Regions from separate parts of the Laceyella putida genome, predicted to be linked through region 1. Evidence: riboswitches for the same ligand, from Rfam matches in the RefSeq annotation. Region 1 holds a riboswitch; each other region holds the start of a gene.

Region 1 (7,695 bases):
CGGCAGGAATTTGTGTCCAACGTCTCGCACGAGATCCAATCGCCGCTCACTTCGATCCGGGGGTTCGCCAATGCGTTGCAGAAGGATGAGTTAAGCGCGGAGGCGCGCAAGCATTATCTTCGCATTATTGAACAGGAAAGCGTCCGCTTGTCCAAATTGAGTGAGAACCTGTTGAAACTGTCCTCGCTGGAGTCCGATGTTCATCCGTTTGAGCCGAAACCGTACCGTTTGGACAAGCAATTGCAAAAAGTTATCTTGTCTTTGGAACCCCAGTGGGTAAAGAAATCGATCGAAATGGATCTCGCTCTCGAAGAAGTAACCGTGTTCGCCGATGAAGATATGATGGGGCAATTGTGGGTCAACCTGATTAGCAATAGCATTAAGTTCACGCCGGATGGCGGTGTGATCGGGGTTGAATTGCGGAAGAAGGGGGAACGGGCCGAAGCGATCCTGTCCGACACGGGCATTGGGATAGCTGAAGAGGATCAAGCGATATCTTTGAGAGGTTCTATAAAGCGGACAAATCCAGAAACCGTTCAATCGGCGGGAGTGGGCTGGGGCTGGCCATCGTCAAAAAAATCATCGAGCGGCACCATGGCTCGATCAAGGTGAAAAGCAAGTTGGGCGAAGGTACCGAGATGACCATCCACCTGCCGCTCAAACCGCGCATGTGATGCCGACTTGTTCAAAAAGAGAGAGGAAAAAGACATAAAATGTGGAGGGACATCAATGGAGAGGAATCCTAAGTTGGAAGTAAATATCAAACGATTTATTGAACTGATCGATGTGAAGTCATTGCCCAAATTCTTGATCGGCCTCGTGCTGGGATTGAGTTTGGTGTCAACCGTGGCGGGCTTGGTTGTGCCGTGGTTGACCAAAGATATCGTCGATGTGATGACGGTCAAAACGCTTGATCTTCAGACTGTGTTGACCTTGCTGGTGGCGTTTGTCGTGCAATCGGCCGTGTCGGGGTTCTCCACTTACTACTTGGCCTATCTTGGGGAAATGGTTGTGGCCAAGTTGCGAAAACGATTGTGGCATAAAACCTTGAACTTGCCGATCTCTTATTTTGACCGAAATCGGTCGGGGGAGACGATCAGTCGCATCAATAACGATACGGCTATCATCAAAGACTTGATCAGCCAGCAATTGGTTTCGATTTTCACGGGGATTGTCTCGTTATTTGGCTCCCTTGCCATCCTCTTGTATTTGGATTGGTCGATGACATTGGTCATGCTGATTTCCGTTCCCATCATCTTTCTGGTCATGCGGCCCATTGGGCGCAAAATGTATAACATTTCCAAAGGGTTGCAAGGGGAGACCGCTCAATTCACCAGCCTGCTCACCCAGGTGGTGTCAGAGATTCGCTTGGTCAAAGCCTATGTGGCGGAAGCGGTGGAACAGAAACATGGGGAAAAGCAAATCGACCATCTCTTGCGAGTGAGTTTGAAAGAAGCCAAATTGACTGCCGTGCTTCAACCGCTGATGTCGTTCGTGATGATGTTCATGCTGGTGGTGATCATCGGCTATGGTGGGTACCGTGTTTCAACCGGTGCGTTGAGTGCGGGCGATTTGGTCGCGTTTATCCTGTACCTGTTCCAGATCATTATACCCCTGACCATGTTGACGCGTTTTTTTACCAGTGTGCAGAAAGCGATGGGAGCGACAGAACGGCTGCTCCAGATCTTGGAGCATGAACAAGAGGATGTGGAAGCGAAGAGTTCTGCCGTGGTTCCCGCCCAACCAATCCACTTTGATCACGTGACCTTTGCCTATCCGGGTCACGACGCGGTGCTCCATGATGTCAGTTTCACGGTTCAACCGGGCAAAGTGACCGCGATTGTAGGCCCGAGCGGCAGCGGCAAGACGACGCTCTTTTCCTTGTTGGAGCAATTTTATCATCCGGTGGCCGGGGAAATCCGCTTGGGAGACACCCCGCTGTCCCAACTGGGGCTCAGAGAGTGGCGGAGCTCTATCAGCTATGTGTCACAGGAAAGCCCTTTGCTTGCCGGAACGGTTCGGGAGAACATCTGCTATGCGATGGATCGGGATGTAACGGAGGAAGAGCTGGAGAGAGCGGCCAAGCTCGCTTATGCCGACGAATTCATCAAAAACTTGCCAAACGGTTTTGATACGGAAGTGGGAGAACGGGGAATCATGTTGTCCGGCGGGCAAAGGCAACGCATCGCGATCGCCCGCGCCATCTTGCATGATCCGCAAATTTTGATGCTTGATGAGGCGACATCCGCCTTGGATTCCACCTCGGAAAAAGTGGTGCAGGAGGCGCTCTCAAACCTGATGCAAGGGCGGACCACGCTGGTCATTGCCCACCGCTTGTCCACGGTTGTGGACGCGGACCAAATCCTGGTGCTGGAACAAGGAAAGCTCACCGGCATGGGGACTCATCAGGAATTGTTGGCGAATCATGCGTTGTATCAAAAACTGGTGAAACAACAATTCAAATGGGAGTTGCAGCACGACATAAGGTAAAAGGAAAAGCGCCTGGACAAGCGGTAAACTTGCCCAGGCGCTTTCGGCTTTTCCCAAAGGGGGGCGGGTGTGTGGGCCGCGAAGGGGCAGATAAACATCGATTCATTAAGAAACAACGATAATTAAGCGCTTACATGGGCTGGCAAAGTGAAAATGGGGAAGAGCCAAACCCATGGGGGCATTTACTTTCACTTACTGTCGGTGTAAGATAACTTCAACTTCGATGAAAAATCCGACATCGATCCCAAAGCTCGCTGAATCCCATTGAGGGAACGGGGGAACCAATCGTGAGAAGAGACACTTCTTCCACATGGGGTGAATCTCAAGCGAATCATTGTTGGCTTGGGTAGGGCTACTCTCCAGCCCGAATCCGACAGCTAACCTCGCAAGCGTGATGAGAGGGGGTTATTTGTTGTGGCAGACGCCCGCAGAGTAACCGCTCTGCGGTTTTTCATTTTTCGAATACCGGTTTGTGACTCTATTGCGATATAAGGGGTTATTTTTATGTTTAATAAGGATTCGTATTTATTTTCACAAGAGATTGCCACGCTCATCATCCCCAAGGAGCAAGTGACCATCATCGACCCGGACTGTTCGTTGGAACGGGCTCTCTTGGTATTGACGAGAAAGCGATTAAGCTCTGTACCCGTCATCAATGGCGCGGGAAAAGTGGAGGGAGTGATAAGCAAAACCAACATATTGGATTTCATCCTGCAGTTGAACCAACAGGAAGGTGATTTTACAGGATTGAAAGAACATACGGTAAAGGAAGCGATGAACAAAAGCTATTTGGGCATTTTGGCCAATTCCATTTTATCTTTTGCTTTTGAAGTCTTGCTGGAACGTTCGTTTACCCCCATCATCGATCTGAAAGGCCGATTCATCGGAATTTTGACCAGAAAAGTGATGATGGAGAAAGTGGTTGAGTTTTTTGAGGCCGAATACCAACGCACCAGGGATCAGGGAATGGATTCCGGCAAAACAAGGGAAGGCAAAAATGGAACCATCAAGCACAAGAAATTTTTTCATAGGCGAACTTGAACAGCAAGTGGCAAGTGAAAATCAGCCCCCTGTATGAAAAAGGGGGCTGATTTTTTGGAAGCCTCATGTGGCGGCCTGTTGGGGCCGGGGGGACGGGTTTGTTTCATCAAGGTGTGATAAGCTTGTGTTGGGAACATGCTGCGGGTAACCGCAAACAAGACCGCCAGGAAACGGGAGGTCCCTATGGCAAGAAATATCCTTATTGTTGATGATGATCCAGATATTATCCAGCTGTTAACCGAGGCACTCACCTATGAGCGGTTTCAAGTGTTTTCGGCCGCCAATGGCAGGTGCGCGCTGAAAGCGGTAGAGCGGCATCCCATCGATCTGATTGTGATGGACATTATGATGCCGGAGATGGATGGGCTGGAAACCATTCGGAAAATTCGGCAACGTTATCATATGCCGATCATTTTGCTCAGCGCCCGGGATCGGGAGATTGATAAAGTGATTGGCTTGGAGATCGGCGCGGATGACTATGTCGCCAAACCCTTTGGTGTGCAAGAGTTGGTTGCGCGGATAAAAGCTCACTTCCGGCGCTTGGAGCGGTTGGCGATGTTTCAATCGGAGAGGGATGGAGGAGTGGACTCGCCTTCGACAGGCCTCCACATGAATGAACAGACATACGAAGCGTTTCTGAACGGGGACAAACTGGATTTGTCCACCAAGGAATTTCAGATACTCCATTTTCTCTACCAACACCATAATCAGGTATTGACCCGGGAACAAATTTATCAGAGCGTTTGGGATGACAATATTGGTGATCTGAATACCGTGACTGTGCACATCAAAAACATCAGAAAAAAGTTGGGCGAAGGGAGCGCGATGATCAAAACCATTTGGGGTGTCGGCTATAAGTTTCTGTTAAGTGGAGAAGACAGATGAAACTGAAGTACAAAATCCCGTTGTTGTTTTTGGTTTTAACCATCCTGGTGTTTCTCTGGCTGGTGGGCTTTCTTTTCTTATATGTCCAAGATGTGTTTATCCGGCAAGTGGCCGACCAATCGGAAGCGCTTGTCACGGAGAATTTTGAGATTGTGCGCAAGGTGGAGTGGCTGCAACATGACTCAACCGCACTAAGTCATGCGCTGGAGCAAATGGTGGCGGATGGAAGGCTTCGGTTGGAGTATCGGGGGAAAGCCGGTTCGTTCATGGCGGGAAAGCTTGAACCCGGCAGATTCACCGTGAGCCTCTCACTTCCGATTTATGAAGGCCATCAGCGGACGGGTCAGCTTCAGATCATACGCCAGCCCCGGTTGATGGAGTTTGGCGTTCACTCCTTGATCAATCGGACGGTCTGGGCCTTTATCCCCGTGTTGATCATTTTGATCATCAGTTTTGTCATCTATTTCCATCATTTTATCACCATGCCGATCCAAGCGTTGAACAAACGCCTGGCCCAAATTCGCTTAAAGCGGAAGCCTCTTCCCCTAACCTACAAGCGCTGCAATGAAATTGGCGATTTATACCGGCATGTGCACGCCATGGAAGAGCGGTTGGTTCAGGCGTATGAAGAGCAATTGCATATGATCACTGCGATCGCGCATGACTTGAAAACGCCCTTGACCACCATCCAGGGTTTTTTGGAGTTGTTGGAGTCGGGGGTGGTGAAGGATCCGGCCAAACAACGGGAAACCTTTCGGTTGTTGCAGACGAAGACGGTGACAATCCAGAAGTTGGTGGAGGAGTTTTCGGCATACAGCAAACAGGAATATGCGCTGATCGACATGAGAACGTCTCTGATCCGCGCCGACACCTTCTTTTGTTCCATCGCGGAAGAGTATGAAGCGGAATGCGCCGGGTTGGACATCGGGTTCCGTGCCCATCACCTGTTTGGGGAAACGACCGTTCTCGACGCCAATGAGGAATGGTTGCGCAGAGTCGTGGCCAACTTGGTCAGCAATGCTGTGCGCTATGCGCAGGCAGACGATTTGATGATTCATTTTGTTGGCTATGTCGAAGAGAATATGGCGTATTTTCAGATTGAAGATAATGGCATCGGGGTGCCGCAAGCGGAACTTCCGCACTTGTTCAACAAATTTTATACAGTGGATCGGGCCCGCCAGGCGCAAACGGGCGGGACCGGGTTGGGATTGGCCATCAGCCGCACGATTGTCGAACGCCATGGCGGACAAATGGAAGCATTTCCGTCACACCTTGGCGGTTTGGGAGTCAGGTTTGCCATTCCGATCGCGCATCCATAAGATCGACTCATTTCCTTTAGCTTTTTTCATATTTGATTTAGATTTGATTTATTTTTCCTTGATAAACTGACTTGTGAGTCAGATGTCAAGGGAGGAGATGGGTGGATGAAATGGGTCCTTAAGGTCAAGTGGCTGTTGCTGTTGTTATGGCTTGCCACGACGGTTGCGCTTTTTGTCACGATGCCTTCCACCGATCAGCTGGTAAGGGAAAAAGGGCAACCGGAAATTGCGGCTGAATATACGTCCCGCATCGCTTCCGACCTGCTTGCGGAGATGGATCAACATGCCCAAGGCGAGAAAAGCGTCAATGCCTTGATTGTGTTCCATGAAGACAAGAAGCTGACGGAAGGGCAACTGGAAGCGATCGAACGGAAGCTGATCAAGTTGGAACACAACCGACGGCTTCAGGTTCGTTCCGTCTTGCATCCCTTTTCCAGTAAAGAGTCGGAAGGGCAGTTGATCTCCAAAGACAAAAAAACGGTGATGGCGGTCGCCACCATCGAACAAGGCAAGGCTACGGTAGCCGAATTGCGGCAAAAGCTGGCACAAGAAGTGAAAGTGAGTGGGGTTCACACATACTTGACGGGAAATGAGTTCATTAACGAGGATTTCGCGCAAACCTCGTTGGATGGAGTGAAGAAAACAGAGATTTTAACTGTGATGTTTATCGTGACGGTGTTGATCATCATCTTCCGTTCTCCCATCACGCCAATCATTTCATTGCTCACCGTGGGATTAACTTACGTGGTTTCGATGGGGGTCGTGTCGCATTTGGTGGAGGCGGTTGATTTTCCGTTCGCCAACACGACGCAAACCTTTTTGATTTTGGTGTTATTCGGCATCGGCACTGACTATAACATCTTGTTGTTTATGCGGTTTAAAGAAGAGATTGGCAAACAGCGCTCGATTGCGGATGCGATTGCGGCCACATACCGTACAGCGGGCAAGACGGTGTTCTTCAGTGGGCTCGCTGTGCTGATCGGATTCAGCATGCTTGGATTCTCCAAGTTCAGCGTGTATCAATCGGGCGTCGCTGTGGCGATCGGGATCGCGTTTCTCTTATTGTCCATCTATACGGTGATCCCGTTCTTTATGGCGGTTCTGGGCGAAGCGATTTTCTGGCCCGCCAAGAAGCTGGATGCGCACGGGGAGAATGGGTTGTGGAGTAAATTGGCCCATTTCTCCGTCAAGCGCCCGGCCATCTCGATCCTGTTGGTTGTCTTATTGTCGGCTTTCCTTTTCCTCTATCAAGGGGAGTTGTCTTTTGACAGCCTGCAGGAAGTGGATCCGAAGTATGAGTCGGTGCGGGGATTTCGCATCGTGGCTGAGAGTTTCGGACCTGGGCAGACATTGCCGACGACCGTGGTGATTAAAGCCGATAAGCGGTTGGATTCGCCGGAAGCGCTGGCGTTTCTCGATGAACTCCACCAGAAGCTGAGCTGGATTCCGGGTGTGGACACGGTATACGGCCCAACCCAGCCTGGAGGTGTGCCGATCGAATCATTCATCTCAATGATCAAACCAAAGGGGTGGAAGACGGGATTGAGAAATCGACGGATGGCTTGGATGAGATTTCATCAGGGTTATCCCAAGCTTCAGAGAAGGTGGGCGCTGCAACCAATGGCGACTTGAATCAAGTCGGGAAATTGGTGGAGGGAACGGCGGCGGCCCAAGATGGGCTCAATCAAGTGCGACAAGCGATGAAGCGGATTCAAACCGGACTGGACCAAGGGACCGCCAAACAACCGGGATTGGCCAAAGGATTGGCCCAACTGGATGGCGGGTTGAAAAAAATCTCCAGCCATCATGAAAAGTTGTTGGGGGAGTATCTGAAAATATCCAACGGGCTGGACCTGCTTGCATCCGGGGCGAATTCGCTTCAACAGCAAGTGCTGGCAATCAAGGGGTTGGCCGTGCAGATCAATCAAACCGCGGAAAAGTTGGACCCGAATGATCCCCA
Region 2 (7,695 bases), on a different contig from region 1:
GACCACGTCTGATACATCCAAGAGCGCAAGACCCATTTCAGATGTAACGTTGTTGGATACCGATTGGGAAAGCGTGTCGGCCGCGTTCTTTTCACCCAACCATTTTTCCATTTTTTTATTGATCCAGTTCGCTGCAAGCATCCCAACCATGATCGCTCCCAAGCTTACTGAATCATACATGAGTTCTTTTAATTTCTTATGGTCTTGTAAAATAAATTCAAACAGCTCATCTCCAGATACGTTTACAATCCTTTGCTGCAGATCTCTTATAGACGCATCGTTGAGGGAGATGAGCTTTTGTATGATCACTGCGTCGTTTTTCAGGTAGATCTTTATCGCCTGAATAGGAAGTGCCCAGGATAGTCCCTCTCTGCCAAAGCCGAAAACTCTCTTGCCGCGCGGCAATGATTTCATAAAATCCTTCCGCTTCATTAAACTGGAGATGACGTTCTGCATCAGAGGGTCGTTCTTGCCCATAGTGCTGAGTAGGATCTTTCGGCCAATGGGCGAGGCCAGGTCGTGCGTTAGATCGACAACAGCCTTCCACCGGCTTTATGCATTGGGACATCATCAGATAAAAACCTCAAGAAGGACAACCCCAATGGTTTGATGGCTTCTGTCATCATTTGCTGATGGCCGAATGACATAAACACATGGGTTTTCCCATCGTTCACATCTGGTGTTGGATATAAGGTAGTGATAGGCCGACTCTGCACGATATAGAACGCATCTTCAAAAAGGCACCATTCGATGTCCTGCGGGCAGGCAAAATAGGCCTCGATCTTTCTACCCATGTGCTCCAGCTGCAAAATCTGCTCATCCGTCAGCGTCTGCCTATTCTGACGATCGGGCTCGACCTCCCGTTCCTCCGTACCGCCTTCTTTTAATGCATAAATGGCTAATTTCTTGGTAGAGATTGTCTTCTCAATAATTCTTCCCTCTCGCACCTTATAGTTATCTGCATTCACCAAGCCGGAGACAAGCGCTTCGCCAAGCCCAAAGCTTACATCGATTGACAGCACCTTCCGGTTGGAGGTGACGGGATCGGCCGTAAACAAAATCCCTGAAGCCTGTGGGAAAATCATCCGCTGGATCACGACAGATAAATAGACCTTGCGGTGGTCGAATCCATTTTGTATGCGGTAGATCACCGCCCGGTCTGTAAACAGTGAAGCCCAGCACTTGCTGATATGTTGCAGGATCTCCTCTTTTCCCATGATGTTCAAATACGTATCCTGCTGGCCCGCAAAGGAAGCAAGTGATAAATCCTCGGCCGTGGCACTGGAACGTACGGCATAAGCCTGCCTCTCGCCAAGCTCTGAGAGATAACGAATGATCTCTTCTTCGATGTCCGGGTCGATTTCCACTTCTTCGACAACCCTGCGAATCTTTCTGCTGATTTTACTGATTTCTTCCCTGTCTTCCACTCTTAGCAGTGCGAGTTGATCCAGTAATGCGTTAAACTCTCTGTTACGTCCGATGGTTCTTTTATAAGCCTCGGTGGTGACACAAAAACCCTCTGGTACCCGTATTTCCTCAATCCTTGATAGTTCCCCCAAGTTTAAACCCTTTCCCCCGACTGCCATGAGCTTTGTTTTGTCGATCTCCTGAAAACCAAGCACATATGAAGTCATACATATATCCCCTCTATAATAAATTCAAGCTTCTCTTATTTCTTTGGAGATAGTTATCCCAGGTTTTTACCTTAAACACTTGCGATTCCTTCCTTAATGATTTTGAGGATATCGCTAGCCTTTTTAAGCATATTCTCGTCCGATCCGGTCCGGTAATATTCCTTCACTAACTGCATGGCAAGTGTATAAATCATATCAACGACCAGGTCGGTATCTATTTCTGACTTGATGAGACCGCGCTGCAATCAAGGCATACGCAACCAACGCCCCACTCGGTCCCACCGTATGGATCGAACTTCCGCTGACAAAACAACCCCGTACCGATACTCCCGCTAATGGATATCATCGTTAAATGGCGCAGGGAAAAATTCCGTTGCAATCCCGCTCCCTGTATGTTCCTACCGTCTTTAAACAGGATAGGCATTGATCTCACTGGTATCTCTTTCATGCATTTCTCCCTTTTTACATCTTAAATAGTGAATCATCCTGTAAAAAGGCATAAAAAACCACCGGGGTTACCCAGTGTTCCGAAAAATCACCATTGGTTCACCCTCCCAAAACGCTTACGAGGTTAGCTGTCGGGTTCGGGCCTCAAGAGTAGCCCTTCCTAGATGGATTCACCCCAAGTGGCTTGACGCCACAATGTTGGTTCCCCCGCTCCATGACGGATTCAGCGAATAGACCATGATTTACTTTTAAACATATCTTACTCCTACACAAGCATATTTTTAAGCTATTTTTCTCAAAAGAACATTTTATTTTTGAGATTAATTCGTTATTAAGGCAAGAAAATAACTAGCCTATCAAGCCAATGAAAATAAGAGATTGGATAAGAAACAACTCGATTTAAGCGCTTACATTTTCTTTGACTTACCAAAATCGACCTTAATTAGGTTAAATCAAAGATTTACATTTGTTTTCCAAAGGAGTAAGATAACTTCAACTTCATACGAAATGCAATCCCAATGATCGCTGAATCCTGGTCATGGAACGGGGGAACCAATCGTGGAGGCGAATGATTTCTTCCACATGGGGTGAATCTCATGCAAGGTTCGTAGACACCGGCATGAGTAGGGTGACTCTCAACACCCGAATCCGACAGCTAACCTCGTAAGCGTGATGAGGGGGGGGTTATTTTTGTTGCGCAAAAACCAACAGGATAACCACCTGTTGGTTTTTTAATGCTTAAAAACCGCTTGGTTCAACCATCATTTGGGGATGCGTATGGGCAAATCGTGAGGGGGATGAAGAGAGAGCTTGTTAACCTATTTCGAACACACCAAAAAAGGATGACAGGGAAATCAGCAAAGCATGTCAGGGTTTCGCTGCACTCAGACGACTTACTCATCATCGAACTAAACGGAATCTTGACAACATTGGAACAAAATGTGCTTCAATTCGACCTAAAAGGGACCCATGTAAGGGAAATCCGCCGCAAGCTGTTTGAACAGGGTCAAGAAAGGCTGGAATGCGAACTGGAACAGATCCTGCATACCCGGATTCAATTATTGGCTTTTGACTTTCATCCTTTTGATGAAAAAATACGCCTCGTTTATATCCTTGATGAAGCAACAGAATAAGCCTTTTCATATTCTGTTGCTTCTATATTCCTTTTAAATTCGGTCTGGCAAATTGGTAAAAATGCCCTTTGTTGCACATTCTAATTAAAAAAGGAGAGATCACCATGCTTGATATCGCAATGGTTGTTTTGTTAATCGCCTCGTTTGCGCTCTTTTATGGCTTTGCGCACTGGTGCAACTGGATGGAAGGAGGGGGTGAACAATAGTGGCTTGGTTGATCGGTGCGGTGACGTTGGCCGTCTTTGTGTATTTGGTATATGCCTTAATCAATCCAGAAAAATTCTAATAAAAACCAGGAGGCTTTAGTCAATGGGAAACGCCATTCTCCAGTTTTTGATCGTTCTTCTCTTGTTATTCATGATTGCGATCCCGCTCGGGAAATATTTGTTTCTCGCTTTTTCTAGAGAGAAAACCAAGTTGGACCGCTTCTTTTCACCAGTTGAAAATTTCATCTACCGCGTAGGCGGGATAAAAAATGTGGATGAAACGGGTTGGCAAAAGTATGCCCTCACCTTGCTTTTTGCCAACGCGACCTTGCTTGGCATCTCCTATCTTGTATTGCGGTTGCAAACGTTCTTGCCTCTCAATCCAGGCAAAATTGACAATATGGAACCCACGTTATCTTTTAACACCGTCGTCAGCTTTATGACCAACACCAACTTGCAACATTACAGCGGCGAGTCCGGCTTATCGATCTTATCCCAAATGATCTTCATCACCATGATGATGTTTACCTCTGCCGCTACGGGTTTGGCGGTGGCCATGGCCATCATTCGCGCACTAGCTACCAAGGGAAAAACCATTGGTAACTTTTACCGGGATTATGTCAGGGCCAATGTTCGGGTATTGCTCCCACTGGCCATCATCGTCACCTTGTTGCTCGTCGCCTTGGGCGTACCGCAAACATTGGACTCCAGCACAACGGTGACGACATTGGAAGGGAAAACGCAAACACTCGCCTTGGGACCCGTTGCCTCGCTGGAATCGATTAAGCACTTGGGTACCAATGGCGGTGGGTTCTTCGGGGTAAACTCAGCTCATCCCTTTGAAAATCCCAATGCGCTCTCCACCGTTTTGGAGATCTTATCCATGTGGTGCATCCCGGCCGCCCTCCCCTTCGCTTATGGACGGATGGTGAAAAACCGCAAGCAGGGTTGGGTGCTTTTTGGAACCATACTGGCCATATTTCTTGTATTGCTCGCAGTGGTTTATTGCGCGGAACAGGCTGGAAACCCCGCACTGAATAAGCTAGGATTCTCCACAGCACAAGGAAGCATGGAAGGGAAAGAAGTGCGCTTCGGCATTCCGCTGTCCAGCTTATTTACTACTGTAACCACAGCGGCCACCACCGGGACAGTCAACAACATGCACGATACGCTCACCCCGATTGGCGGGTTGGTTCCCTTGTCGCTGATGATGCTGAACAACGTGTTTGGCGGTGAAGGGGTTGGCTTTGTCAACATGTTGATGTATGCAATCTTAGCCGTCTTCCTTGCAGGCTTGATGGTCGGACGGACACCTGAATTCTTGGGCCGCAAAATCGAACCCCGTGAAATGAAATTGATCGTGATCGCTTTGTTGGTCCATCCGCTCATTATCTTGGTTCCATCGGCGATTGCTTTCATGACTCCCTTGGGGACGGACGCGATCAGCAATCCCGGCTTCCATGGCATCTCACAAGTGATTTACGAGTTCACTTCCTCCGCGGCCAACAACGGCTCCGGGTTTGAAGGGTTGGGGGACAACACGCCATTCTGGAACATCTCAACCGGACTGGTCATGTTATTGGGTCGGTATATTTCCATCATCGCTCTGCTGGCTGTCGCCGGTTCGCTCACGCAAAAACAACCGGTGCCCGAGACGATCGGGACATTCCGCACGGACAACACCACGTTTGGGGCGATTTTGCTTGGCACGGTACTCATCATCGGGGCACTCACTTTCTTCCCTGTGCTCGTCTTGGGACCGATCGCTGAATTCCTATCCATTCGTTAGAAAGGAAGAGAATAGAGGATGAAAACACAAGCGAAAAATCCATCGCTGTTTCAAGGCCCGATCGTGAGACAGGCCCTGATTGACAGTGTTAAAAAATTAAATCCGCTGATCATGATGCGCAATCCCGTCATGTTCGTGGTGGAAGTGGGCGCATTCATCACGTTATTGATGATTTTGATGCCCAGTTATTTTGGAGTGCAAAATCAACTGGGCTACACTGTAACGGTTTTTGTCATCTTATTGTTTACGCTTCTGTTCGCCAACTTTGCTGAAGCGCTTGCTGAGGGAAGAGGAAAAGCGCAAGCAGATTCGCTCAAAAAGACCAAAGCGGATACCGTTGCCAAACGGCTTAACGATAAAGGCGCCATCGAAGAGGTTTCCTCCACTCAGTTACGTAAAGGCGATATCGTATTGGTGGAAACCGGCGATCTCGTTCCTGGAGACGGTGAGATTATTGAAGGATTGGCCTCTATCGACGAATCGGCCATCACGGGTGAATCGGCACCCGTCATCAAGGAAGCGGGCGGCGATTTCAGCTCCGTTACGGGGGGAACCAAAGTCGTCAGCGATTCCATTAAGGTAAAGATCACCGCTGATCCGGGGGAATCTTTCTTGGATAAAATGATCTCCTTGGTGGAAGGGGCTGCGCGCCAAAAAACGCCGAATGAGCTGGCCTTGAATACTTTGCTCATCACATTGACCTTGATTTTCTTAATGGTGGTCGTCACCCTGTTGCCGATTGCCGGTTACGTCGGGGTGAAACTGCAAATCGCCACCCTCATCGCGCTCTTGGTTTGCTTAATTCCTACAACCATTGGCGGCTTGCTTTCAGCTATCGGGATCGCCGGCATGGATCGCGTCACCCGGTTTAATGTGTTGGCGATGTCCGGTAAAGCAGTGGAAGCGGCAGGCGACATCAATACGATGATTTTGGACAAGACGGGCACCATCACCTTTGGGAACCGGATGGCCGCACAATTCATCCCGGTCGGCTCCCACACGGAGGCAGAAGCGCGGGAAGCCGCTGTTCTTTCGTCCCTTAAAGACGAAACACCGGAAGGTCGTTCCGTTTTGGAATTGGCCAAAAACCAAGGTTTTACGGTAGATCCCGGACCGTATGAGTCTTCGGAATTCATCCCCTTTGCAGCCGAAACGCGGATGAGCGGAATGGATGTGAATGGCATCTCTTACCGCAAAGGGGCCGTGGATGCGATTCAGCAATTCGTTCAAAAGTTGGGAGGACAAGTGCCGGCTGATCTGAAGGAGAAAAGCGAAAACATTGCCGGACAGGGCGGGACGCCACTTGCCGTATCGGTGGGAAATGAGATCATCGGCATCATTTACTTAAAAGACACGGTCAAACCGGGCATGAGAGAAAGATTTGATGAACTGCGCAAAATGGGGATCAAAACGATCATGTGCACGGGGGACAACCCGTTAACCGCCGCCACCATCGCCAAAGAAGCGGGTGTGGACGACTTTATCGCCGAGTCGAAGCCGGAAGATAAAATCCGGGTGATCCGCGAAGAACAGGCGCAAGGGAAATTGGTCGCCATGACGGGCGATGGCACGAACGATGCGCCCGCCCTGGCGCAAGCGGATGTGGGATTGGCGATGAATAGCGGAACCGTCGCCGCCAAGGAAGCGGCCAACATGGTCGACCTCGATTCCGATCCAACTAAGATCATTGAGGTCGTCTCCATCGGGAAGCAGCTACTGATGACGCGTGGAGCTCTGACCACTTTCAGCATCGCCAACGATATTGCCAAATACTTCGCGATCTTGCCCGCCATGTTTACCGTGGCCATCCCGCAGATGGAAGCCCTCAACTTCATGCGGTTGGATTCGCCAACGAGCGCAATTTTATCTGCTTTGATCTTTAACGCCATCATTATCCCCCTGTTGATCCCGCTCGCGATGAAGGGGATTGCTTACAAGCCGATGCCGGCCGTCCAATTGCTTCGCCGCAACTTGCTCATTTACGGCTTGGGTGGTGTGATCGCGCCATTTATTGGGATCAAGTTGATCGACCTGTTTGTCGGCTTATTTGTATAAAATTCAGAGGAGGAACCAACCCATGAATGCCATTCGTTTAGCGATTGTCATGATCACCATCTTTGGCTTGGGATACCCGCTCGTGATGACGGGTATCTCCCAAGTGCTATTCCCCCATCAGGCCAATGGCAGTGTGGTGTACAATGAGAAAAACCAAGCAATCGGTTCGGAACTGATCGGGCAATCCTTTACCAGTCCCCGTTATTTCCACGGTCGCATTTCTTCCATCAACTATGATGCGGCCGCTTCTGGGACGCCCAACTACGCCCCTTCAAACAATGAGATGATCAAACGCACAGAACAAGCGGCAAAAGAGTGGTTAAAACAACATCCGGGGAAATCAGTGGATGATATCCCGTTGGACTTGATTACGAACTCTGGTTCAGGACTTGATCCGCATATTAGTCCTGCCGCAGCCAGCTTCCAAATTC
Region 3 (7,695 bases), on a different contig from region 1:
CATGAAACGAGTCAGTTTTTTGTCCCCTCCGCTCCTCTCCCCTCAAGAATGGGAAAAAATCTTTCATTCCGTGAAATCCGGCACCCCTGAATGTTTGACACAATGGAAAATAAAGCTCTCCACCTTTCCCTTCTCCGCAAGCCAAAAACAAGCGGCCCACCAATTGTTTCAGTACTTGCTTGAGGGCATCGACCAGGCAGCCGATTTCCCCACATATGAGAAAAACTTTTCCCGACTGGTGTTACAGCAGATCCCACTGTTGCAGTTGAGCCAGGTCATCGCCGTCATCGACATCTTTGAAGAAATCCTGTTTACCCTCTTGCTCCAAAAACTAAGCCATCCAGACATCTTGACCAGCTACCGTTGGCTTCACTCCCTGGCGCTGACCCTTTCTTATTCCGTCGCCAATATCGAAACGAATCCGCCATTGGGAGAAAATACCATCCCCGATAATCCAGCGAAACATCGGGAAGCTGTGGTGCGATTGGACGAACTTCTTCTCACCGCGAGATCACTTGAACAGATGCTGACAAGATCTGTCCGTTTTATCACAAAAGTCTCCGGATTTGAACGCGGCGCCTTGTTCTGGTATTCTCCACTCACCCAAACAGTGGAGGGCATATATGGCTATGGCGTGGACATTGGCGACATTCGGCGCGTCCGGGACATGGAACACAATATTTCCGGCATCACGCAAGCCATTAAAGGAAACCGGCCCATTTATATACGAGATGCCCAACTTTACCTCCCCAAGCATTATGTGGAGCAGTTTGGGTTGACCGCCCTCATGGCGGCGGTCCTTCGCGGCGGAAAAGGACAAAATGCCGGTTTTCTGCTTTTGGACAAACGGGGCCGGGCCTTTGACCCTGATCCGGAAGTGGTCCAACAACTGGCGGAGCTGATGTCACGCGTATCCCTAAACCTTGGTTCGCGGCTCTATGAAAATGACTTTCCTTCTCCAGCGGCTTCCTCCCCCCTCACGGTGCGGGAAACGAAAATCCTGCAAATGATCGCCGATGGCCAATCCACCAAACTGATTGGGGAAGCTCTCCACATCAGCGAATACACCGCCGCCGAATACGCCCACTCCGTCCTTAAAAAATTAAAAGCCGCCAATCGGGCAGAAGCCGTCGCCAAAGGACTTCGCCAAGGGCTGATACGATAAGGCCCCTCTATGTGAAAGTCGCCCCTCACTTTCCATCAGGAAGCAGGGGCGAACGTGTTCTTCAAATATCAAAACTCGATGATTTCCTCTTGCTTGATTTCCAATTTCAGACTCTGGGATGCGTTGTGCAATGTATCAGCAAACAGCAAGGCATCTTTTTGATTGTCAATGATTACGGCAAACATTTCATTGTCGCTTTTTTCACTTCGATTCCATACATCCCTTTGGCAAATCGGCCCGCAAAGATATTGACGGTTTTTGCGTTTAAAGCGCACTTGATTCCCTCAGTATCGGGATGAATGAATCGAGCTTAAAGAACCCAGCTTTCGTTTCAGCTTCTCCAATTGCAAGGAGGCGTACGAAAGGGCTTTGATAAAAGTCCGCCCGCTTTTTTGCTGCCTCAATAAAGTAAGCGGAATGTATTTTTGAATTTCCCCCTGATGATGCGGCGATCCATGAACATCATCCAATTCGATCAGCTCCAGATTGAGTGCATGGTTTAACAGGAACATCTTTTCTTCAAAAGGGATGATCTCATCCCGAAGATTAAAGATGTAATGCAAGGGGATACGAAGTCGTCTGATCTCTTGCTTCGAAATGGCGAATTCCCTGAGGTACTCCGGCAACAGACATTCATCCAACCGGCACTGGTGAGCCAAAGTCTGCTTGATGATGCGGGGAACTTGCGTCCAATGTCTCTGATCATGGAAAAAATAATGAAGTGGTGTTTCAATGGCCGTAATGCCTTGGATTCTGGAATCCGCTATGGCCGCCCGGATTCCCAACAAACCGCCAAACCCCATGCCGACCAGGTAGGCTTGGCTCACATTGGCCCGTGTTGCCAGTTGGTCCAATAGGGAGGAAATCATTTTATGCGATTCAGGTTGACAAATAAGCGGATTTTCCCCCACACCCGGCCCTTCAACGACAATCACGGAAAATCCCAGCTTCGGTCCCAGCAACAACAAGGAGCTCCATTGTTCTTTTAAAGAAAAAATCCCTCCCATCACAATCAACACCGGTTTTTGCGGATCACCAAATCCCGAAAGATACACGGGAATGGAACCGTTACGGTCATGCACTTGCGTTTTTTCAACAGGAACTTCCAAATCAAACACCCACTCATTGAAGGTTAACAGGCATTTGTCCAAACACTTCTGACGAACAGGGGAAGATACGTATGGAAATCTTCCCAGGCTGTAACATAAATAGGCTTCCATTTGTTTATTTTCCTGATAAAGCCGATCCCCTTCAGCCATCCATTCCGATGCCCAATCCCCCGCACCTGTTCCTTTATCATGATGAATGCGCCCCAATACGCTTTTTATCATCTCAGGATTCAATGGCAGTGAACTCGCAGACAACATCACAAACCGTTTGGATTCTTCCAAATCACTCCACAAATCGATTCGCCGCCCTTTCCCTATCATCCGCAAATGATTGATTATTCTATTTATTGATTATATAATTCGTCTTTAAATTGAATTGACCGGGACCTCTTTCATGCCATTCACCCTTTTTCACGATGAAAATGACAAAATCATCCAGTAAAAAGGCATAAAAAACCACCGGGGTTACCCAGTGTTCCGAAAAATCACCATTGGTTCACCCTCCCAAAACGCTTACGAGGTTAGCTGTCGGGTTCGGGCCTCAAGAGTAGCCCTTCCTAGATGGATTCACCCCAAGTGGCTTGACGCCACAATGTTGGTTCCCCCGCTCCATGACGGATTCAGCGAATAGACCATGATTTACTTTGAAACATATCTTACTCCTACACAAGCATATTTTCAAGCTATTTTTCTCATCGCGGAAAGTCGCCCAACAAATCGTGGAAGTTTGCCGTGAACATAAAATCACCCACATTGTCATGGTCATGTCGGCCCGGACCCGTTGGGAAGAGATTTTGAAAGGGTCAATCATCACACATCGAGAGACAACCATTTTCTTGATTCTAGATTATTAGCCTAAAAATAAAGGTTGTTTAGCAATTGTTGTTTTTGCCATTAATTCTTGCCCAAACCTTTTCAATTTCGCATAGAATCAAGCAATGATTCACATAATACGTACTGATTCCACCCCGGTTTTCGGCCGGGAAAATCAACATCACTTGGGTAGGTGTAAAGCACATGGAAAACGTTCAAGACTTGAAACACACACTTTCTTACCTCCACTCCGAACTGAACCGCATTGAAACGATGGCGGGAACATTGTCCACCATCGAACGCGAGCATTTTAACAGACTCACCAACTTTGACCATCGTGAATTGGTTGACATTGCGGTTGAGGAGCAAAATGCCGCCCGTCAGCTCGGCACCATCAAGCAAATGTGTTTGGCGATGGCGCAAAAGGTGGAAGGCATCAAAAACGCAATCGACCGTGGCAAACTTGGGGGGCGTGCCAACCGTGATGAACTTCATTAAGAGATGGATCCGTTCCACAATCAACGAAACGGTAGATCAAGCGATTACGCGGGCCATCCGGGATCAATACATAGAAAACTTGTTTGAAATGGTGCCTGCCACGACGAAAGTGGGCGTCACCAACCTCATGGAAATCGCCATGAGGGCCAATCAAGGAACCCCGGTTTCCCGCCCCTTGGGAAGCCCAATTCATTTGTCCCCATGGGAGAAGATCCTGTTCAATCCCGTTCACCTCTTCCGTTTTCCCACCCCTGAAAACGTCGGGATTAGCACATCCGTCACCATTGGGCACCGCGCCAAAAAACCGATGACCCTTTCCATTCCCGTCATGATCGCCGCCATGTCTTTTGGCGGCGCGCTAAGCAAAAACACCAAAGTGGCCTTGGCCAAAGCGGCCACTGCGGTCGGCACAGCAACCAATTCCGGTGAAGCGGGACTTTTGAAAGAGGAACGGGAGGCGGCCAGCCTATTCATCGGTCAGTACAACCGCGGGGGGTGGATGAATGATCCGGACAAATACAAGCTCCTTGACGCGATCGAGATCCAACTGGGGCAAGGTGCCCAGGGTTCCACCTCGCAACGCACCGCCGCCCATAACATTGGGGAGGACTTCAGGGAAGTTTTCGGCTTGCGCGAAGGGGAAGATGCGTTGATTCATTCCAGGTTGCCTGGTGTCAATTCCAAAGAAGATTTCATTCGATTGGTCAGGCGGCTCCGCGATGAAACCGGCGTGCCGGTCGGCTTGAAAATCGCCGCCACGCATCATCTCGAGCAGGAATTGCAGATTGCCGTGGAAGCGGAAGTCGATTTTATCACAGTAGATGGTGCCGAAGGGGGAACGCACGGGGGTGCGCCCACTTTGCAGGATGATGTCGGCTTGCCCACTCTCTTCGCCGTCACCCGGGCTTCCGAGTTCCTGGCGCGAAAAGGGGTTATTCGAGACATCAACCTGATTGCCACGGGAGGACTGGTCACCCCCGGACAAATGCTGAAGGCCATCGCCTTGGGCGCGGACGGCGTGTATATCGGCACTGCGGCCCTGATGGCGCTGGTGAGCGAACAAATGGTGAAAGCCACCCCCTTTGAACCGCCTACCAGTTTGGTCGTTTATACGGGAAAAATGACGGACCAATTGGATGTCGAGCAAGCGGCCTTAAATCTGGTCCGGTATTTGAACGCTTGCGTGCGTGAAATGGAATTGGTTGCCATGTCCTTGGGCAAAACCGCTTTGTCCGATTTGTCCAAATCGGATTTGTGCACCGTCGATCCGTTCATCGCCAAGGCGACGGGCATCCAGTTGGGTTATGTCGCCCCCGAAAACCAAGCGCGTTTCTTTGAGGAGACGCAAGCGATGTTTCACGATTTCCAACCACAAGCAAATGAACAAACTTCCATCCCGCTACAATGAGAAGATGAGCGAAGGTTAAAAAGGGCTGGCCTGAGGCAGGCCAGCCCTTTTTATATTCATGCCCTCATCACATCAGTCCACTTTGCCGCCGATGATCTTCCAGTTATGATCTACCGTCGCCATCACAGTTCCTTTTTCGCGAATATAGTTCGTCAACAGTTCCGACACTTCGATATTGATGTCTTTCACCACCGGCTTATTGGCAAACATCGGATAATTTCCGCCGCCGCCCGCTCGGTAGTTGTTGAGGACCACGTCGTATTCCTTATCCATGACAAGCGGATGCCCATTCATGTCAGACAATTCCACAATGCGTTGCCCTTCCGGTTTGGACACATCGATTGTATACCGGATCCCTTCCCACATGTCGTAATTGTAATGTAGCACCTTGGGCGTGAGAAATTCGGGATTCACTTCAACAGGATCCGTGCCGCTGTTTTGTTTGAAATAAGTGGCTGACTGTTCCAACGCCGCTTTGATATCGGCTCCTTTGACCCGAATCACCTTCAAGGTATTGGGATAAATATAGGTGCTTAAGATGTGACGGGCCGTCACCTCGCGGGGTAAACCCGTAACGGTATTGTCAAATAAGGAAGTGGAGGAAATGGGCGCCCCGCTTGCCTCCATCTGCAGACGATTGATGAATTCGATCAAAGCATTGTCATGCGTGCGAAAAGCGTGATGATCCGTCACAACCATATTCCCATCGATTTTGCCAACGGGTTGATCAAGAAAAGCTTGTGTCTCTTTTTCATACTGCGCGGTAAGTTTTAAGATAGCTGGATCAGGTTCCACCGTGGATGACTCCAACAGTCGGCCTTTCTTGCTGATAACATTCCAGCGCCCTTTGCGTCTCTCCAAGTCGAGATCCACGACCGACAGATGAGAGCCCCACTTGTTCGGTTCAGCGATGAGCACCCCATTGACGCGCACATCCGCCAATGGCGTATGCATATGCCCGGCCAAAATCACATCGATCCCTTTCACCTGTGTCGCCAATTGATACACTTGATTTTCCCCGTCCGACTCCGGCAAGGGGACAATGCTGCCATCCGCTTCCTTTTTATGCTCCAAACCGCCATGGTAAGAGACGAAAATCACATCCGCCTTCTCCCGTTTTTTCATGATGGGAACCCATTTCTTCGCCGCGGCGACGACATCCACAAAATCAAGATGGGCGATATTGCGGGGATCTTCCCAATTCGGCACCTTTTGCGTCGTCAATCCCAAAAAGCCGATCCGCAACCCATTCTTCAACTTGATGATTTTATACGGTTTTGTATAAACCTGCTCCTTGTTTTTGCGGAGCGTGTTGGCGGATAACCAAGGGAATTTCGCTTCTCCCATCGCTTTTTCCATCACGTTGCGCCCATAGTTGTATTCATGGTTGCCAATGGCCATCGCGTCATACCGCAAGGCGTTCATGACCAACATCATCGGATCAATTGGGGCGTTGTTCACGCGCGCATGCACATATTCCATGGGCGAACCTTGAATGGTGTCACCGCTGTCAAGCAAAATCGCTTCGGGGTTGCGGCTGCGCACCTGCTTTACCAACGTGCTGATTTTGGCCAAACCATGATTGGCCGGGGCATTGTTGGTATATTGGATCGGGGTGATGTACCCATGCAAATCACTTGTTGACATGATTGTCACACTTGTTTTTTCTTTTGCTTCCGACTGATAGATCCCCATGAAGACTACTGCTGTGATAACGAGAAGCGTCACAGCCAGACTCCACCTTTGTCTCATTTGCGTCACCTCGTGCCTTATTATCTCTTCCGCGTTTTCAGTCCAAAATCGCCCCAACGGGAAGAAGTAGCCATTCCTTTGATCAAGAGACATGGACCAATCAAATCATATCATACTCTTCACCATATTATTTAGCTTCATAATATATTTAATAAATTTAAAAATAATATCTGTAGCATGGTTGAGTCATTTCCGGCTGTATGAGCCTTCAACGAAGAAATTTGCGGAAATGGCTTGCCGCCTATTCCCGCTACAACCGCACCTTGACCAACCGATCATCCCCTGCACGGGGTTGACCGCGCCCATCCGTATTGTTGGTCAGGATGTACAACTCATTTTGAACCGCCACCGCATCGCGGAGCCTCCCCAATCCTTCCAGTGCCGTCGTCACTTCATATCCCTGAGCCGGAGTCACCTTCAACAATCGCTCTCCGCGCAAAGCCGCAACAAACAGCTCTCCGGCTGGCGTGACGGCCATTCCGGAAGGAGCCCACGTCCCGCTGTCAGAGTGTGCCACTGGAGAAACCATCCCTTCTTTGGTCTCATCCCCAATGATCTCAGGCCAGCCGTAATTTTTCCCCGGTTGGATCAGGTTCAGTTCATCATGCCCACCCGGCACACCGCTTGGCCCATGTTCGGATGACAGCAGTTGTCCCGCTCGGTTCCAAGCCAATCCTTGGGGATTGCGGTGCCCATAAGTGTATACATAGGACTGCGGGAACGGATTGTCCGCAGGAATGCCTCCATCCAGCTTGAGACGCAGGATTTTGCCCGCCAAGCTCTTTTTGTCTTGGGCCAGCTTTTTCTCTCCGGCATCCCCCGTCGTGGCGTATAAATGTCGGTCCGGACCAATGGCCAGGCGGCCGCCATTATGGTTGGGACCGCCTGGGATTCCCTCCAGAAGGGCTTTCCGTTCAATCCACTTGCCGCTTTGTTCCAGCCACTCGATC
Region 4 (7,695 bases), on a different contig from region 1:
TTAACCTTTCATCAGGATAAACTGTCGCGGATCGAAGTGGAGCAAAAAGGCCAGCCTTGGAAGATCACGGGAGCGGATGTGGGCAAGGCGTTTGGCAAACCGGTCAAAACGGAGTGGCAGCGATCTTATTATCAACTGGGCCAGCGAGTGGCGGTCTTTTCCTTTGATGAAACCATGCGATTGAACAATGTGTCGGTGGCCGATCTGCAGTGGCATAAGGATGAATTGCATAAAAAGAAAACGGATGAGATCGAGATGGAAGATTTGATTTTCTAAAAGAGAAAACCCCGCGGAGAACGAAATCTTCGCGGGGTTTTTGTGATTTCCCTACGTAATCGCAATGACTGTCGGCGTGTAGTCGATGAGAAGCATGCCGCGCTCGGCATATTCGTCGTCCGGGCCGCAGGTGACGGGGCTGACGTAGTGGCAGACCAATTTGTCGCACACCCCGTAGGAGTCCAGCGGTTCCGTCATCAGGAATTGGTCGAGAATCTGGCTTTCGGACACCTCGTCCAACTGCTTCCCGGCGCATTCGGTGTGGGCGATGACATTGATGCCGCCCTGCACGTTGTGGTAGGTGATCAGGTGGGCGAAGGTGAACGGTTCACCATCCTGGTGGATGTGGTTGGGGGAAGCGAACGCTTCTTCTCCCGGACGGACATCAAACTTGACCAAATGAACGCCGACGTGGATGGGCAGCACCAGGTCGCGCGCATCCCAAAACGTTTGGGCGAAGTCGTACTGGATGATGTTATGTAACAGGGGATTGGCCTTGGTTTCTTCGGTGAGCGGCGTAAATGCGCGATACTCATCGACATACTCGGCATTGAAGGTTCCCTGGAAATATTCGCAGACTTCCACGCCATCTTCCCGCACATGGTTGGGCAACCAGTGCAAGGTGCCGTTCCATGGCAAGATGATGGCGCGGGAATACCGGCGGAAGCGGGTTGTGTTTGGTGCGTACGGATCGAGCGGCAGATCGGCAAACGCTTGCTGCAACTGGGCCAGTTCTTGGCGCATCGCCGGATATTGCCACTCCCGTTGAAGATCAAATCGGATAAAGCCCTTTTCTTGTAATGGTTTAGATTGAATGAATACCTTTTCCATATCGTCAAACCTCCTGTTCAAATCATACCACGTTGCGCCGGTTGAGAGACGATTTTTGCGAAGTGCGAATCTTGGGACCATGTGGGTGAAGCGGTGGATAAAGAAATCGCGGAAGTGGAAGCGGCGATGGCGGTTACGACGGCAGCGGCGGCGACATGATGAACGGGTGACGGATGATGGCGTGTAAAAGAAGTTGGAACGTTGCGCAGCAAGCGGAGTATGTGACGATTAGCGAGTTGGTTCAATTATCTGGCATTCGATACAGCACGATCAAATATTATTACGGAAGAAGGCATGCTTCCCTTTGAGCAGGAAGAGGCGCGTTTGACCAGAAGGTATCATTGCGTGACCGCGCCGCAGCGGTTGCAAGAGATCCGGGCTTTAAGGGAAGGGGAACTGACGATTAAGGAGATCAAAGAGAAATTCACATCCCAAGAGCCTACATGAATGATTCGATTGCCAGAGATCAACCGTGAGGATGTAACCCTTTTCTCAAGGGCTTCATCGGTTGGGAAAAGGGTTTACCATTGAACAGAAAAATAAATTGGACGGAATGGTAATTTATCTGTTGACATTCGCTTTGACTCTTTATATAATAAATCTTGCAGTCAATCGAATATGGGGCATTAGCTCAGCTGGGAGAGCGCTACACTGGCAGTGTAGAGGTCAGCGGTTCGAACCCGCTATGCTCCACCAAAGACAAACCGCGAGATTTCGCGGTTTTTTGCTTTTCTCAGGAATTAGAAAAGGGCCAAACTAGGCCGTTTGACCACATTTTGACCACACACTTAAGGTAAGTAGAATGCGGTAGAAGGCATTAGATGCACTTGCAAAAATAAATTGATACTTGAGGAAATCATTTTTACAAATTAAAAAAGGCTCCTATTTTACATATAATTGCAAGGAAGAGTCTTTCATTTTATGCAAACAGTCGTGGCAACAAAAGAAAGGGTTAAATAAGTTTTCATTTTGTATCAATGCCTATAATGTGCGGTGGACAAGTTTCCACCAACAAAAGCCGTTGGCTAGGTATTAGATGGATATGAAATAGTACCAATGTAGACTGTCTTTTTATATTTATAATTTTTATTATCCTATGATATTTATGATTTTATTTTCATAAAGATGCAATCATAGGTAAAAATTGTGGATTTCGAAAAACTTTTGTAACGATTCATAAATATAATAACTAATGAATGGTCTTTGAAAGGGATGGAACTAAATTATTGATGCTGATAAGATTGACTTGATATTTCATCAATAATCGTTTAGGAGGTTTTTGTATGTTCAGGATTTTGACAGGATCAATCTTTTGTCTGATATCTTCAATCTTATTTACAACTCGTTATATTGCTGCTGCAATTTTAAATGCTAAATTCGAAGTGGGATCGAATTTCCCTTATTTCCTTGGATTATTAGGGAGCGAGTTGCCAATTGCAAGTTTCATTACGCTACTCATTGGAGTTGTTTATATCATCTGGGGAGAAGTCGAAGTGAGAAAGGGAGTAAGATGACATATGTTTAATCTTTGTCGGAACGTAAAGGCGGTGATGCTTTTACGTAGAAATAAAACAGTATAGGAGAGATGTACGTTGTTATTGTTTGAGCGTAAAGTTGTTCCATTTATTTCAGCAATAGGTTTATCGTTCTCTCTTATTTTAAGTTCGTGGGGATCAGTAAACGCAGAGGAGTCAACGCCTGATGGATTGCCAACCCCAACCGATTCCGAAACTATAGCAGTATATGAAGTGGAAAATGGGCAGATTGTACGTGAAGTATCAATTGAAGAGTACCAAGCCATTCAAGAAACACCTGCAGGTAATTATACTGCAAACAACAGTGTAACTACACGAGATGTTAATGGAGCAGTTGCAATCTACCGCCAGGATGTTCGCACAACTTCAAGACAAGCGGTTGGCCGAGTATCCAGAATTGTTGAAAATAAGACGAGCTCCCCAGCAACATATTCAATTTCTTACTCAGCTACACGCGGAGTTACTTACTCAGTATCTGTGAGTGGTTTAGATGTACAAGCTATCAAGAACACTTTAGGAGCTTCTTGGACAATTCAAAGATCGGTTACTGATAATGCAACGTTGACTGTTAAACCTGGTTATAGAGGTTGGTGGCATTTTGACGCAAATGTAAATGTAAGCAAAGGCTACTTAACTAAAATTGGACAGGGCGGTGTCGTTATTAGTAAGAGATATATTACAACAACTAGTCCTAGAACAGTTAGTGGAATGTTGGATGGTTGGTTAGTTGCTAAACAATCCAAATTATAATAAATTTAATTAGTTAATATTTTGATAGGTTCTAATAGTTAGTATTCTGTGTAGCAAGTTGAGTATAATATCATAATGTGCGGTATAAATATGAGTCAATGGAAACTTCGTATTTTAAAGCCAGGAGAAAAAGAAGTAATATCTAATCCAAGTTGGGATCAGATTAAATCAGTCTTGGATCATGTGGATGGATACAACCTTGATAACGTTTCTTTGTTTTCCGATGAGGCCGGAGATTTAATGGTTGCTGGGGGAGACGAATACAATGGAATTAGACTATATTATGTTTCCTATTATTACGATGGTTACAGCGAAGATTTAGTTAATCCTTCTGTATCAAAGAAAGATGAAGAGCATATTAACATTACAGTTCAAAAAGTTGGAACTGACATACTCAAACGATATCTTGTTGAGTATAAGGACATGATTAAAGCTTTTAAACATTTCTTTGAAACGGGAGAACTTACAAAAGATCAAGAATGGGAATAAGTAACGTAATTGGGGAAGATATATTTTCACCCCGTCTAGTATTGCTAAGGGCCATCATTAAAGATGGTTCTTATTTTGGTTTAATTTTATTGTTTAAGTAATGTTCAATAAAAATAAGCAGGATGAAGTCGATGTGAAGCTCATTTTTACCAGGAATTAGGCAAGACCACCGCTTGACCACATTTTGACCACACACTTAAGGTAAGTACCTTACGCTAGAAGGCATTAGACGACATAGTTTTATAAAGATTAGGGGAACACCTCAGCTGTACTATTACTACAGTATCAGGTGTTTTGTTTTTTAATGAGTGTATTGTTTTACTTGTTCGCTTTCTCAGGAGGATTGTAGTTTCTTTTTTAATTAGCATTTGCGGAGCATCTTCACAGATCAATTCTAGTTTAAAAAACCGAATCTAGTAACTAGACTCGGTTTGATTGATAGATTTAATTTATAGGGGTTGTAGATTGAACAGAGCTTTTGCTTCGCTCTATAAATTTCTTGTAAATAAAATTTACGTCCTGAACATAGACGCTTTCCTCTGGAATGTTTTTTTATTGCCTTTCAACAAAAAGGTTGTTGACCTTCTTTGTCAACAACCTCATTCAGCTTTCTGCAAGGGTAAAGGAATTACTCCATAAATACGTGTTTCCCAATTTTAATAGTTTTCATTTTCTTGGAGCGATTTTTCATCCACTTGGAGGATGCTGTCTCAGGATTGTAGTAGTACAGAGCACCTTTTGTGGGATCCGCACCTTGAATCGCCTGATATACAGCCTTGTATGCTGAATCATTTGGTTTGAGGTTAATCTGTCCATCAGAAACAGCGGTAAAGGCTCCTGGTTGGTAAACGACACCTTTTACCGAATTGGGGAATATGTCCGAATCAACACGGTTCAAGATCACTGCTGCCACTGCAACTTGACCTTTATACGGTTCACCGCGGGATTCACTGTAGACGGCGCGGGCAAGCAAGTCAATTTCTTCTTGGGAAAAAGTCGCTTTTTTCAGTGCGCCAGTTGTTTCCGGGCCAACGATTCCATCAATCCATTTTAAGTGATATTTCTTTTGTAATTTGATGACCATATCCCGGGTATAGGCATCATAGACGCCAGTCACATCTTTATTATAAAGACCCAGTTGTTTGAGTCGTTGTTGCACATCTTTCACTGAGGCAACATTATTTTTTTGGCCAACTTTTAATAGCGCATTGGCTGCATCCGCTTGATGGTAAGGTGCCATTGCCACCCCAAACACCACTCCGACAGCGAGCCCGCTGGCCAGAAATTGTTTCAAGCGTTTCATCAAATCCTCCTCCTTTTTGCCTCCGAGGTTAGCTGACGGGTTCGGGATTCGGAGATTTCCCGGCAACTGCCATCACAGTTGCTTCACCCCAACAGAAGATTGCATTCCCCCGTATCTGTTTACACAGAATTCGGCTTAGGATTTTTTGAACCGGTTCAAAATAACCTTTCTCATTATAAAGAGGGATTTTATATATACTCAATAGTAACTATCTGGGCTTAGATGAATCATTTTCCTGTTAACAAGGAGTTATCCACCTATCGGCAAAGTTTGCCTGTTTTTGAGTCCACTTTCACATGGTGGTTTTCCCGTCCATCCCCTTGATGAGGACATAGAACACGTCGACACCTTTTTCCTTTTTCAGCTGGATGGATTTGACGGTTCCCTTGCACTGCTTCAAAGCGACGGTTTTCACTTGTTCTTTGGATAATGTTTTCGCCTCTTGCTTCGTTTCGATTTTCGTTGGGTGGATCTGAGCTGCGTCCACCGAATGATGAGTGGTTAAACTCTAGTGGTTTGTCTCTTCAATCATTTGCTGGAGTTGTCGGGAATACCGTTCATATAACTTTTTTGCTTGCTGGTCTTTTGTGGACAAGCTAAATATGTCCAGATCAGCTTTGCACTTTTCCAAAGTGGTCAACAATTTTGCTTTTTCCTGCGGTTGTTGGACTTGATGTTGATCATCATAACAATCCACATATAGTTGTCCTTCTGAGTCTACTTGCCCCAAAAAAACATGTTCCGACGCGATGCTTTTCTTCTTCAACTCCGCCTGAAGCCATTCGCGGGTCAATCCTCGTTTCGCCAATTCCTCATCTAAAATAATGCCATCCGCAATCACCACATACGGGATCTCTTCTTTTGTTACTTTCAAACCTAACATTTTTGGCGTGATTGGTTGTAACTCTTTGTACACAAAGGCGTTGATATTACCATCTGGTTCAATCACGGCGATCTTGATATCGGAAATGTGAAATATGCTTCTCTTGCGAAGCTGTGCCATCAGCTCATCAATGGTGATCCGTTCCTTTTTCAGATTCTCTTCCAACACTTTCCCGTCTTTTATCAAGACCGTTGTTTTTCCATCTATCCATTCTCTGATTTTCTTACTTTTAAGCTGTAAAAACTCCATTCCAATCGCGACCGAAACCCAAACAATCAGAGAAACAATTCCCAAATGCCAAGTGCCATCCGTTTTCGATGGAATAGAGGCCGCCAACCCCCCAATGGTTATGCCCGTTATGTATTCAAAAGGTGAAAGCGTGCTTACTTGCCTCTTTCCCAATAATCTTGTCAATACAAACAGGATGATAATCGCGCCCAATGTCCGCAATACCACTGCTATCCAATCCGGCATCGTTTCTCCTACTCTCGCGTAAATATTCTAAATTTATTTTGATCACTTTCCATTCAATCTATTCATTTATCCGATTGTATGACTGGAATTCATTTGTTTGGGGATTCTACACAGTAAGGATAAATCTATAAGAGGTGTTTTTTTTGAAAAGACAATTGGCAATATGGGGCGGTTTTTTGGTCGGAATCCTAACTGTGTTTATTACGATATTTACGGGCATCCAATTTTCCACAAACAGGATGGTATTAAATTTCAGAGGTCGTCGAGATCAAAGTCCATATTCTGATGTTTACTCTAATGCATGTACCGACGTTCGGCGGGTTGGCAGAGAATGGAGTTGAATTGTACCAACCGAAGTCATCAAAATAAAAGAGAGGATGTGAAAAAGTGAATGAGAGAAATGGATGGGGAAAGTGATATCTGGCATCGCCTTTGTTTGGGGAGAGGCGATGCGAGTTTTGTCTAATCTACCTAGCCTGTTGGACCGGAGCGGACAGTCTTTTCCTCCCTGTCGAAACAGAGAACAACATGGCCGACCGCCCGGAAAGCATATTCACAGAAAGCCGCTTTCACCAAAAAAGCCAGGGATATATTCCTCTGACTTTGAACCAGCGGACTTTCCTTTCTGATCCTTGCAAATCATGGCTTGTTTCGCAGGCATTCTCCGCTCCAGTCGCTTCACTTGGAATAAAATCAATGACAATATAAATACCTGCGGCAACAATGTCTCCCAGGCCCCCAGCCAATTGACCCGAGGGAGGGTACTGGAAACATGGGCCGGTAACCGATCCGCCACTTGCAAAGCGTGGATGCTTTCACCGAGAAACTTGAAGCAAGATCAACGCCAATTCCCGGGAAATTAGTCCTGCGGTTGGTAAATATCCCAGGTGATTTTGATGGATTCAGCGATATGATCCGCAACCGTTTCAGCATCCTGATCATGGATGCGAATTTTGGAATTATGAAGGGAATAGGCATCTAATCTCTTCAGAAATAATTCTTCAATTTCGTCCAATGTTTTATTTTTAAGAACAGGGCGGCTATCGATAATTAAAGGTAGCCGACTTTTCCAAGAGTCCCAAGATAAATCAAGAAAATACACAATACAATGGGATAAACAAACCTCTCTGACTTCTTTCTGCAGGTAAGCTCCT

Evidence for each region. A riboswitch is a leader RNA that binds a small molecule or an ion and turns the genes downstream of it on or off. The one in region 1 is predicted to bind cyclic di-AMP.
Region 2: linked by a shared signal. The riboswitch ahead of ACFQNG_RS18475 (Na-translocating system protein MpsC family protein) and the one ahead of ACFQNG_RS00345 (CBS domain-containing protein) in region 1 are both predicted to bind cyclic di-AMP.
Region 3: linked by a shared signal. The riboswitch ahead of ACFQNG_RS04410 (alpha/beta fold hydrolase) and the one ahead of ACFQNG_RS00345 (CBS domain-containing protein) in region 1 are both predicted to bind cyclic di-AMP.
Region 4: linked by a shared signal. The riboswitch ahead of ACFQNG_RS08040 (cell wall hydrolase) and the one ahead of ACFQNG_RS00345 (CBS domain-containing protein) in region 1 are both predicted to bind cyclic di-AMP.

The regions. Positions count from the first base shown of each region.
Region 1 is NZ_JBHTBW010000002.1:20,430-28,124, reverse strand. Features, by position in the region: partial or broken gene ACFQNG_RS00355 (sensor histidine kinase) at 1-674, shown strand, start outside; gene ACFQNG_RS00350 (ABC transporter ATP-binding protein) at 730-2,490, shown strand; cyclic di-AMP (ydaO/yuaA leader) riboswitch at 2,733-2,898, shown strand; gene ACFQNG_RS00345 (CBS domain-containing protein) at 2,995-3,531, shown strand; gene ACFQNG_RS00340 (response regulator transcription factor) at 3,715-4,416, shown strand; gene ACFQNG_RS00335 (sensor histidine kinase) at 4,413-5,735, shown strand; gene ACFQNG_RS00330 (MMPL family transporter) at 5,841-7,367, shown strand; gene ACFQNG_RS00325 (hypothetical protein) at 7,340-7,695, shown strand, end outside.
Region 2 is NZ_JBHTBW010000072.1:11,676-19,370, reverse strand. Features, by position in the region: partial or broken gene ppsA (phosphoenolpyruvate synthase) at 1-1,634, opposite strand, end outside; cyclic di-AMP (ydaO/yuaA leader) riboswitch at 2,180-2,320, opposite strand; cyclic di-AMP (ydaO/yuaA leader) riboswitch at 2,595-2,767, shown strand; gene ACFQNG_RS18475 (Na-translocating system protein MpsC family protein) at 2,879-3,214, shown strand; gene kdpF (K(+)-transporting ATPase subunit F) at 3,420-3,500, shown strand; gene kdpA (potassium-transporting ATPase subunit KdpA) at 3,524-5,209, shown strand; gene kdpB (potassium-transporting ATPase subunit KdpB) at 5,228-7,264, shown strand; gene kdpC (potassium-transporting ATPase subunit KdpC) at 7,287-7,695, shown strand, end outside.
Region 3 is NZ_JBHTBW010000011.1:5,113-12,807, forward strand. Features, by position in the region: gene ACFQNG_RS04400 (LuxR C-terminal-related transcriptional regulator) at 2-1,165, shown strand; gene ACFQNG_RS04405 (hypothetical protein) at 1,234-1,440, opposite strand; gene ACFQNG_RS04410 (alpha/beta fold hydrolase) at 1,450-2,568, opposite strand; cyclic di-AMP (ydaO/yuaA leader) riboswitch at 2,770-2,910, opposite strand; gene ACFQNG_RS04415 (hypothetical protein) at 3,292-3,585, shown strand; gene ACFQNG_RS04420 (FMN-binding glutamate synthase family protein) at 3,572-4,993, shown strand; gene ACFQNG_RS04425 (bifunctional metallophosphatase/5'-nucleotidase) at 5,066-6,745, opposite strand; gene ACFQNG_RS04430 (PQQ-dependent sugar dehydrogenase) at 6,996-7,695, opposite strand, start outside.
Region 4 is NZ_JBHTBW010000020.1:44,565-52,259, reverse strand. Features, by position in the region: gene ACFQNG_RS08080 (hypothetical protein) at 1-276, shown strand, start outside; gene ACFQNG_RS08075 (2OG-Fe dioxygenase family protein) at 328-1,107, opposite strand; gene ACFQNG_RS08070 (hypothetical protein) at 1,125-1,352, opposite strand; gene ACFQNG_RS08065 (hypothetical protein) at 1,432-1,554, shown strand; tRNA gene ACFQNG_RS08060 (tRNA-Ala) at 1,728-1,803, shown strand; gene ACFQNG_RS08055 (hypothetical protein) at 2,391-2,621, shown strand; gene ACFQNG_RS08050 (hypothetical protein) at 2,700-3,392, shown strand; gene ACFQNG_RS08045 (hypothetical protein) at 3,483-3,881, shown strand; gene ACFQNG_RS08040 (cell wall hydrolase) at 4,510-5,184, opposite strand; cyclic di-AMP (ydaO/yuaA leader) riboswitch at 5,187-5,330, opposite strand; gene ACFQNG_RS08035 (hypothetical protein) at 5,477-5,671, opposite strand; gene ACFQNG_RS08030 (DUF421 domain-containing protein) at 5,693-6,541, opposite strand; gene ACFQNG_RS08025 (shikimate kinase) at 7,401-7,695, opposite strand, start outside.